DNA from 3 places in the Streptomyces sp. W16 genome. Region 3 is predicted to be linked to each of the others. Evidence: riboswitches for the same ligand, from Rfam matches in the RefSeq annotation. Region 3 holds a riboswitch; each other region holds the start of a gene.
The links. Region 3 has a riboswitch for cyclic di-AMP ahead of R6V09_RS25220 (M23 family metallopeptidase). Riboswitches for the same ligand answer to the same signal wherever they lie in the genome.

Region 1 (3,198 bases), on a different contig from region 3:
CTGTGACGTGGAGACGATCTGCCTCGGCCAGGCCGGCACCACCGCGACGGTACTGCTGGCGGCGGGCACCCCGGGCAAGCGGTCGGCGCTGCCGGGCGCACGGTTGGTGCTCCACCAGCCCTCGCTGCCCGAGCCGATCCAGGGTCAGGCGAGTGATCTCGCCATCCAGGCCGAGGAGTTGGCGCGCACCCGGTCCCAACTGGAGGCCGTACTCGCCCTGCACACGGGCCGGACGGTGGAGCAGGTGAGCCAGGACATCGAGCGGGACCGCATCCTGGACGCCCAACAGGCCCTGGAATACGGGCTGGTGGACCGGATCGTGTCCACCCGCAAGACCTCGCTCACCGAGCCCGGCGGGGAGTGAGGCCACGATGCTGCCGCCGGAGCTTCCGCCGCTGCCCGCACTGACGCGTGCCGAGGGCGAGTTGATCGACCGTTATCTGGATGTGGCCGACCTGCTGGGCCGTATCAACCCCGCGCATCACGGGGACACGTACCGTGGACTGAGGGCCGCTCAGGCACTGGTGGCCAAGGCCACCGAACTGCGGGACGCGCTGGCCCTGATGCACCAGCGGGGCGAGACCGAACTGCACGCCCCCACACTCGCGCGGGCGCTGCGCGTGCTGGACGGGGAACGCCGCACGGCTCGCGTCACCATCCCCGCGCCCTCCGACGACCGTTGACGGACACGCGACCGTCCCGGGCGGGGGCGAAACGGGCCGAACGGCGTACCCCCGTTCGGTGTAGTCGCCGCTCCGTCCATGCGGCCGTCCGGGTTGCGCAACACGCGTAGCCCGAGGGGCGGATGAGGTGTTCCGGTGCTGGTCCGAGGGTCATGCACCCTCGACACGCCTTCGAACACCGACGCGTTCACCCGAACGGGTGAGTGGTGAGTAACCCCACAAATCCCCGATTCCGTTGGGCTTTTCGGACATTCATAGGTGAAGATCCCTGTCTGACGACAAGACCCCGCCGCAGCGGCGGGGCGATCCGGGCGGACGCCGAGTCCTGCCGCCGCCCGGATGACAGGTCGACAGGATTGCATCGGCAGGAGTGGAGGACCCAAGCACGACGGGTCGCCGGGACGGTCACGCCATGACCGGGTCGAGCAGCCCTTGGGGTGAAGCCGCGTCAGCGGCCGGGCAACTTTGTCAGCCCGAATCCGACAGGTCATCCTTCACAGGCGGCTGACGAAGGGTTGCGCATGACTGCGCTCAATCGTGTCCCGTCGCTGATGGTCCGGGCCGGTACGGCCTCGGCCTTCGCCATCGCCGCCGTAGGCGGCTCCGTCGTGATACCGGGCGTCGCATCCGACGCCGCGGCAGCGACACCCGCGACGAAGGCACTCCAGGTCGCGGCGTCCAAGAAGGGCGCCCCGTACAGGTACGGGGCCACCGGACCGGGCCGCTTCGACTGCTCCGGGCTCACGCTGTACTCGTACAAGAAGGCAGGCAAGAAACTGCCCCGTACGGCGGCCCAGCAGTACAACAAGACCCACCACATCTCGGCCAAGAGCCGCAAGGCCGGGGACCTCGTCTTCTTCCACTCGGGCTCCAGCGTCTACCACGTCGGCATCTACGCCGGCAAGGGAAAGATCTGGCACGCCCCGAAGACCGGGGACGTGGTGCGGTTGCAGAAGATCTGGACCAAGAGCGTCTGGTACGGCCGGGTCAGCTAAGGCCTGTCCGATATCTCCCGAGGGGGTGGCGGCCACCTGACAGGCCGCCACCCCCTCGGGTGTTCCTGGACGTTCGCGGTGCGGCCTACGGCTCCTGCTGGCCCGCCGCGGTCACCGGCCGGGCCGGTACCGTCCAGGGCACTTCGATGGAGACCGTCTTGCCGCCCTCCGTGGTCGGCCGGACCCTGAGTTTGCCCCCGCACTCCGCGGTCAGCCAGCGGATGATCACCATGCCTCGGCCGTTGTCCTGCTGGACGGCGGCCGGCAGGCGTTTCGGGAAGCGGGGATGGCTGTCGGTGACTCCGATGCGCAGCTGTTCGTCACGCTCCAGCTCGATGTCCACCGTGAAGGTGGGTGACTGCCCGAAGGTGTGCTGTACGGCGTTGGTGGCGAGTTCGGAGACGATGAGGCGGATGGTGTCGGCCACCTCCGTGTCCGCCGGCAGTCCCCATTCCACGAGGGTCCCGACCACGTAGGAGCGGGCGGTGGAGACCGAGGCGGGATCGCTCGGCAGAGTGACGGATGCTTCCAGATGGTCTGCCATGGCGCGGTCGTCCCTTTCCCGCGGGACCGGTGTCCGACATGGAGCGGATGGTTCGAGTACGGTCCCGGACTGGTGCTTCTTCGCCAGACTGCCATTACCGCGTCGCCAACGGTGCCGATCCACCAAGATATGCATATATCTGTCGCTCAAAGCGGTGAACTCTGCGACCCCAGACCGTATTTGGGCGGCCCGAAAGGAGTAAGGAGAAACCCATGCAGTACGGTCCCGCGGTGCGCCGCCGGAAACTGGGCGCCGAACTCCGCGCGTTGCGTGCGGATGCGGGGCTCACCAGCGGTGAGGCGGCCCGGCTGGTCGGCTGGCATCAGTCGAAGGTGAGCCGGATCGAGACCGGCGCGAGTGGCGTGAAACCGCCCGACGTCCGGTTACTCCTGGATGCCTACCAGGTCGGCGACGCACAACTTCGGGACATGCTGCTCGTGTTGGCGGGCTCCGACGACGGGGGCGGCCGGCATCACTGGTGGCACGCCTATCGCGGTGTACTGCCGCCCGCCTACCGGGACTTCATCAGCCTGGAGTCACAGGCCAGCACGATCCGCACCCTGGAGACCTCGGTGGTCCCCGGGCTGCTGCAGACACCGGAGTACGCCCGGGCGGTGACCCGGGCCGCCGTGGGAGGCCTCGACAACGACGGGCCGGAGCGGCTGGACGCGCTGGTGCAGGTGCGGCTGGCCCGGCAGGACATCCTGCGGGCGGATCCGCCGCTGGAACTGAGCGTGGTCCTCGACGAGGCGGTGGTACGCCGGGAGGTCGGCGGGCCGGGTGTGATGGCACGGCAACTGGACCGGCTCATCGAGGCGGCACACCTGCCCCAAGTCCGGCTTCAGGTCTTGCCGTTCGCCGCAGGAGCACACATCGGTATCACCGGCCCTTTCGTTATCTTCTCCTTTCCGAGCACTTCTGATCTGGACGTGGTTGTTCTCGACCACTTGACGAGTAGCCTCTACCTCGAACGGAA
Region 2 (3,198 bases), on a different contig from region 3:
CCAAGTACAGCTACGTGGCCGCGGCCGACCGCGACGGCGCCCAGGAGATGGTCCGCCACCTCATCTCCCGGGGCAGACGCCGCATCGCCATGGTCACCGGCCCGCTCGACGCCCCCGGCGGCCCCGACCGCCTGGCCGGCTACCGGGACGTCCTCACGGAGGCAGGCCTCCCGCACGACCCCACCCTGGTGGTCGAGGGCGACTACCGCCGCACGGGCGGCGAGGAAGCAGCCCGCAGACTCCTCACCCAGGCCCCCGACATAGACGCGGTGTTCGTAGCCTCCGACCTGATGGCCTTGGGAGTCGTCAACACCCTGCAACAGTCCGGCCGTTCGGTCCCCGATGACATCGCTGTCGGAGGCTTCGACGACTCGGCGGCGGCCACGGCGCTCACCCCGGCCCTCACGACCATGCGCCAGCCCTACGACCGCATCAGCGCCGAGATGGTCCGCATGCTGCTCGCCCAGATCGCCGGCGAGGACACGGCGGGCGTGATCCTGCCCACCGAACTGGTGATCCGGGAGTCGGCATAACCGCCGTAACTGTCAAACCAACCGGAACACGGGTCAACGGATGTGAAGGCAGCAGCCGTCCGGTTCGTGTCGAGTCGGTGGGGCGTTCCATCCGTATTCTCTGATCATGGCCGCACCCCTCGCATATGCACTGATCGCCACCGACCTGGACGGGACGCTGCTGCGCGGCGACGACACGCTCTCCGACCGGTCCCGCATCGCACTCGCGAGGGTGGCGGCGGCCGGCGCCCGGCACCTGGTCGTCACCGGCCGGCCCGCCCCGAGAGTGCGACCGCTCCTGGAAGACCTCGGCAGCAGGGGGCTCGCGGTGTGCGGACAGGGCGCGCAGTTGTACGACGCCGGCGCGGACCGTCTGCTCTGGTCGGTCACCCTGGACCGGGAGTTGGCGGAGACCGCGCTCGGCAAGATCGAGGCGGAAGTGGGCCAGGTGTACGCGGCGGTCGACCAGGACGGAGTGGACGGCCTCACGCTCATCGAGCCCGGCTATCTGATGCCGCACCCCACGCTCCCCGCCGTGCGGGTGGGCCGGCGCGACGACCTCTGGTCCGAACCGATCAGCAAGGTGTTGCTCCGTCACCCCGCCCTGGAGGACGACGAGTTGGCGTCCACGGCGCGCTCGGTGGTCGGTTCACTGGCCTCGGTCACCATGTCGGGCCCCGGCACCGTCGAACTCCAGCCACTCGGCATCACCAAGGCGACCGGCCTGGCCCTCGCCGCCCGCCACTTGGGCCTGACCCCGTCCGACACCATCGCCTTCGGCGACATGCCGAACGACATCCCGATGTTCGACTGGGCAGCGCATGGGGTGGCGATGGCCAACGCTCATCCCGAACTCAAGGCGGTGGCGGACGAGGTGACGCTGTCGAACGAGGACGACGGCATCGCGGCCGTACTGGAAAGACTCTTCAGCTGAAACGAGCCCGTCTTTTAGGGGCGCGGGGAACTGCGCGACCAGCCACGACGGCGCTGCAGACGAACAAACAACCCGTCGTGGCTGATCCAACAGTTTCTAGTAAGCGCCGTACACGTTGTCGATAGACCCGTACACCGCCGCCGCGTAGTTGCAAGCAGCCGTGATGTTCGCAACCGGGTCATACGGATCAAACGAAGTCCCGGCAACGTGATACGCGTTGAACGTCGGGTCGATCACCTGAAGCAACCCCTTCGACGGCGTACCGGCCGCCGCGTTGGAGTCCCAGTTGTTGATCGCGTACTGGTTCCCGGAAGACTCACGGATCACGTTCCGGTAAATCCCGTTGTACGTACCCGGAATCCCCTTCTGCGCCATGATCGCGAGCGACTCCCGGATCCACCCGTCAAGGGTGTTGGGGTACCCGGCGACAGTGGTCGAAGCGGTCGACGTGGTGGCCGCGGACGCGGTGGTCGCACCCACGACGGGCAGGGCGAGGATCGCGACACCGGTACCGGCGACAACGACACGGCGGACAAGGCGGGCGCGGCGGGACTGAGCGGTTGCAGGCATGACGAGGTTCCTCTCCGTCGCCTGCGAGGTGAGCTGTCGGGTTCGGGCTGGGAGGTGCCCGGCCGCGCCCTTGCGGACGTGACTTAACCCCAAGCCGTCCCGGTGCGATACCGGTCCGGCGACTTACCTGGGTCCCCCGCTCCTGCCGTGCGAGAAGTTCGTGACTGGGATGCCGGGCGGCGGCAGGATTCGGCGTTCCGCTCGACAGGCCCGGAACGTATGCGAGAGCACATGTCCGGAACAAGTGGCGGAATCACACCTAACCCCTATTGACCTTGGTCTGAGGCGTATGGGGCACTTGATCCTTTGCGCAAGCCAAGGGTCAACTGTCAATCACCACAAGGGGAAACGCGAACGAACCGGGACACAGGCCATGCACAGAAATGCGTGACCCAACTCACGGGAGGATTAAGAACGGCAAATCGGGCATTCGACCTCAACTGGCAGTTCTCGGAATCCTTTTCTCCCAAGTCCGGTGAAAGATCACCTCGTCGCCCTCGGTGCAGATCACCTCGTTCGAGGTAATAAAGTCCGTTTCGTCGCAAGTAATCTCCGACCGCGTGCGCACGGTCGTGTCCCAGGCCTGCTCCGGCCGGTGCAGCCGGATCGACCAGTCGGACCGCGTACGCGCCGTCAACGGGTCCGACTCGTCGATCGTGTACGTCTCCAGCGCGTCCTCGGTGAACTCCAAACCGTCCGGATACACGCGCGTGCCGCCGTACCGGGGGTCCACCTCAAGCCGCCACTCGCCCTTCGCCACGTCCCGCACCACCAGCCGCTCGGGCCGCGGCTCGTCAAATGTGGCCGGGTAGTTGACCCCGAGCGGCTCGGCCTCCTCGGGCTCGTCGAACTGAATACTGGAGCTCAACTCCCGCTCCCGCACCGGAAGTTCCAGCGCGCTCCCCTCCGGATCCAGTGTGAAGCCCGCCGCCGACTCCGGCTGCGGCCAGATCCACGGCCAGTACGCCGACGACACCGCGAGCCGGATGCGATGCCCGGGCGGGAACGCGTGCCCGATGCCGTTCAGCTCGAAGGTCACGTCCTCGGCGGCACCGGGCGTCCACGGCACCGCCCGGTCCCGCCCGTGCCGCGCCGACAGGTTCAGCACACCCCGGGTAACGAGGGTCGACGCGCCGTCCGGGGCCACGTCGCACAGCCGCGCGATGACCTGCCCGCGCTCCA
Region 3 (3,198 bases):
TCCGCGAGCAGTACCGCGAACCGGTCGGCCCAGCCGACCATCGCCCCGTCGGGCCCGGGGTCGCCGACGCCTTCGGTGAAGCTGTCCCCCACCGCCACGTACGACCCGATCACTGATCTGTTGTCACTCTTCGAATCGTTAGCCACAGCAACCATAATTCACCCTGGACTGTGACCTACGCGATCGTATTTTGGGGTTGACGGGCGGTGAGATAAGCCACTTGTAAAGGGTTGTCCAAAATCGGAATAAGCCTCTGATCAGGGGCGTTGATCCCGGGAACTGCCCTGCGCCGGGCTGCGATGTCAGCCGACGGTGACGCCGTGCGAGCGGAGGTAGGCGACCGGGTCCACGTCCGAGCCGTAGTACGGCGTGGTCCGGATCTCGAAGTGCAGGTGCGGGCCGGTCACGTTGCCGGTCGCGCCGGAGAGGCCGATCTGCTGCCCCTCGGTCACAGTCTGGCCGGCCGAGACGGACAGCTGCGACATGTGGGCGTACTGCGAGTACTCGCCGTCCGCGTGCCGGATGACGACCTCGTTGCCGTAGGCGCCGTCGTAGGCCGCCGAGACGACCGTACCCGCGGCGACCGCCTTGACGGTGGTGCCGGTCGGGACGACGAAGTCGACGCCCGTGTGATAGCCGCTGGACCACATGCTGCCTGCCACGCGGTAGCCGGTGCCGATGGTGCCGCCGGTCACGGGGAGGGTGTAGCCGCTGGAGGTGCTGGTGGTGTCGGAGCTCTGCTTCGCCGACGTGTCCTTCGACGAAGAAGAGGAAGACGAAGTGGACGAGGAGCCGGACGACTTGGTCGTGCTCGCACCCGTGTCCGTGCTCGTGCCCGTCGTGGCCTTCTTGCCGAGGGAGAGCTTGAGGCCCGGGTGGATCAGTGACGGGTCGCCGCCGATGGCCTCGCGGTTGTCCTGGTAGATCTTCTTCCAGCCGCCGCTGACGTCCTGGTCCTCGGCGATCTTCGCGAGCCAGTCGCCCGCCTTCACCGAATACGTCTTGACGCCTTCGGTCTTCGCGGTCGCCGCCTTCTGCGTCACCGTCTTCTCGGTCGCCGGAACCGACTGAACGGCCTTTTCCGGAGCGGAAGTCGAAGTGGCCGCGTGGGCGCCGGTGGCTCCCATGAGCGGAAGGGCGAGCGCGGCGCCGCCGGTTCCGGCTACGGCTATCGAGCGGGTGAGGAGCTGGGACTTCGGACGGCGGTGCTTACCCTTCGCGGGCATGAAGAATTCCTCTCCGGCGCCTGCGGGGTGAGCTGTCGGGTGCGGGCTGGAGATGCCCGGCCGCGCGCTGGTCGCGGCTTTACCCCAAGCCCGTTCCGGAGACCGGAACAGGCGTCTTACCTGTGGGTCCCCCGCTCCTGCCGCATACGGGTGGGTGTGTGCGGAGTCCGGTCGGCGGCAGGATTGGGCGTCCGTCCGGATTGGTGGCGAACGTAAGCGAGGAAGACGCAAAGGGACAAGCAGGAGGTTCCACGGTTTTGGGTTTCCTGTGATCTCCTGTGGGAATTCACAGTCACCCTCCGTGAATTCCCACCCGACTTCTCCCTCAATTCCCCTGGAAAAGCATGCCAATTACGTGAACATGACGAGCGACGTACGGTCACGGATATGACGCTGCTCACGTACAACCCCTCAGGTTCCCTTATTCCAGAGCGAGTTGTAACGAAGGCTGCAATTCGGGCAGAACGCTCAGATGCGACGCAGCCGGAGAACCGTCGCATCGAGGTCACCGCGCAGTCCGGTCCGCAGCCCGTGGTGCAACAGGACGGCGCCACGGTGCACTTCGCCCGTTTCGAGGCATTCGTACGACGCTGTCGGGTCGAGCCCGCGCAGCCGGAGCGCCGGTACCGGCTCGCCGTAGTGCTGTGCCTGGAGCAGGGCGAGGACGACGGCCTCGTCGCCGCGCACGTACTGGACGGCGCTCAGTCCGCCGGTCGGCGGGCGCAGCCGGTGGAGGTCGCCGTGCTGCACGAGCGGCCGGATCTCCTTGTAGAGGCCGATCCACTCGCGGGCCTCGGCGAGTTCCTCCTCGGTCCACTCCGAGAGGTCGCCGCCCACGCCGAGCACCCCGGCCATGGCGCTCACGAAGCGGAAGCGCAGGCTGCTGACCCGGTCGTTGAGCTGGGTGTTCGGGCTGTCGGTGACCCAGGCGGCCATCACGCGCGCGGGGTGGATCTGGCTGAAGCCGTGCTGGATGGCGAGCCGGTCGAGCGGGTCGGTGTTGTCCGAGGTCCACACCTGGTCCGTACGGCTCAGGATGCCGAGGTCGATCCGGCCGCCACCGCCCGAGCAGGACTCGAAGGCCACCCCGGGGTGGGCCTCCCGCAGCCGGTCCAACAGGGCGTACAGGGCGCGCACATGGTCGACCCAGAGGCGCTGCGGATAGGCGTCGCCGGGCCAGCCCGCGTCGGTGAAGCAGCGGTTGAAGTCCCACTTCACGTAGTCGATCGGGGCGCTGGAGAGCAGTCCGTCGAGCTGCTCCCAGAGGTATTCCTGGACGTCCTCGCGGGCGAGGTTGAGGACGAGCTGATTGCGGAACTCCGTCCGCTTTCGTCCCTCTTGGTACTGCACCCAGTCCGGGTGGGCGCGGTACAGGTCGCTGTCCGGGTTGATCATCTCGGGCTCGACCCAGATGCCGAACTGCATGCCCAGTGCGTGCACGCGGTCTGCAAGGGGCTTGAGGCCGGCGGGGAAGCGGTCCGGGTTGGGGGTCCAGTCGCCGAGTCCTGCACGGTCGCTGGTGCGGGCGCCGAACCAGCCGTCGTCGACCACGAACAGCTCGACGCCGGCCGCCGCCGCACGCTGGGCGAGCACCTCCTGCTGCTCCTCGGAGATGTCGAACTGCGTGGCCTCCCAGGAGTTGTAGAGCACCGGGCGGTCCCGGTCGGCGTCCGGGATGACGTACGTCCGCTGGTAGGCGTGCCAGGTGCGGCTGGCGCCGCCGAAGCCGGCGTCGCTCCACAGGGCCGCGAAGAGGGGCGTCGTGAAGGACTCCCCGGCCGCGAGGCTCAGCAGCCCGGACTCGTCGTACCCGGCGCCGCCGGTGATCTGTACGCGCGCGTCCGGGAGTTGGGCCACGGCGATCCGCCAGGACCCCGACCAGCCGAGGGCGCAGCCGTAGACCTCACCGCGTTCCTCGGTCGCGTCGGTGTCGAGCGCGACCCAGGGGAGGTACTGGTGTCCGGTGTGGCCG

Region 1: it holds a riboswitch for cyclic di-AMP, as region 3 does, so the genes downstream of both, R6V09_RS27500 (C40 family peptidase) here and R6V09_RS25220 (M23 family metallopeptidase) in region 3, are expected to answer to the same signal.
Region 2: it holds a riboswitch for cyclic di-AMP, as region 3 does, so the genes downstream of both, R6V09_RS10550 (transglycosylase SLT domain-containing protein) here and R6V09_RS25220 (M23 family metallopeptidase) in region 3, are expected to answer to the same signal.

The regions. Positions count from the first base shown of each region.
Region 1 is NZ_JAWOAI010000226.1:11,420-14,617, forward strand. It holds gene R6V09_RS27490 (ATP-dependent Clp protease proteolytic subunit) at 1-364, shown strand, start outside; gene R6V09_RS27495 (hypothetical protein) at 372-683, shown strand; cyclic di-AMP (ydaO/yuaA leader) riboswitch at 1,022-1,201, shown strand; gene R6V09_RS27500 (C40 family peptidase) at 1,205-1,678, shown strand; gene R6V09_RS27505 (ATP-binding protein) at 1,764-2,222, opposite strand; gene R6V09_RS27510 (helix-turn-helix domain-containing protein) at 2,435-3,198, shown strand, end outside.
Region 2 is NZ_JAWOAI010000057.1:8,879-12,076, reverse strand. It holds gene R6V09_RS10560 (LacI family DNA-binding transcriptional regulator) at 1-533, shown strand, start outside; gene R6V09_RS10555 (HAD family hydrolase) at 640-1,446, shown strand; gene R6V09_RS10550 (transglycosylase SLT domain-containing protein) at 1,543-2,016, opposite strand; cyclic di-AMP (ydaO/yuaA leader) riboswitch at 2,020-2,189, opposite strand; gene R6V09_RS10545 (CocE/NonD family hydrolase) at 2,453-3,198, opposite strand, start outside.
Region 3 is NZ_JAWOAI010000196.1:9,670-12,867, reverse strand. It holds gene R6V09_RS25225 (SGNH/GDSL hydrolase family protein) at 1-113, opposite strand, end outside; gene R6V09_RS25220 (M23 family metallopeptidase) at 303-1,226, opposite strand; cyclic di-AMP (ydaO/yuaA leader) riboswitch at 1,229-1,393, opposite strand; gene R6V09_RS25215 (alpha-galactosidase) at 1,695-3,198, opposite strand, start outside.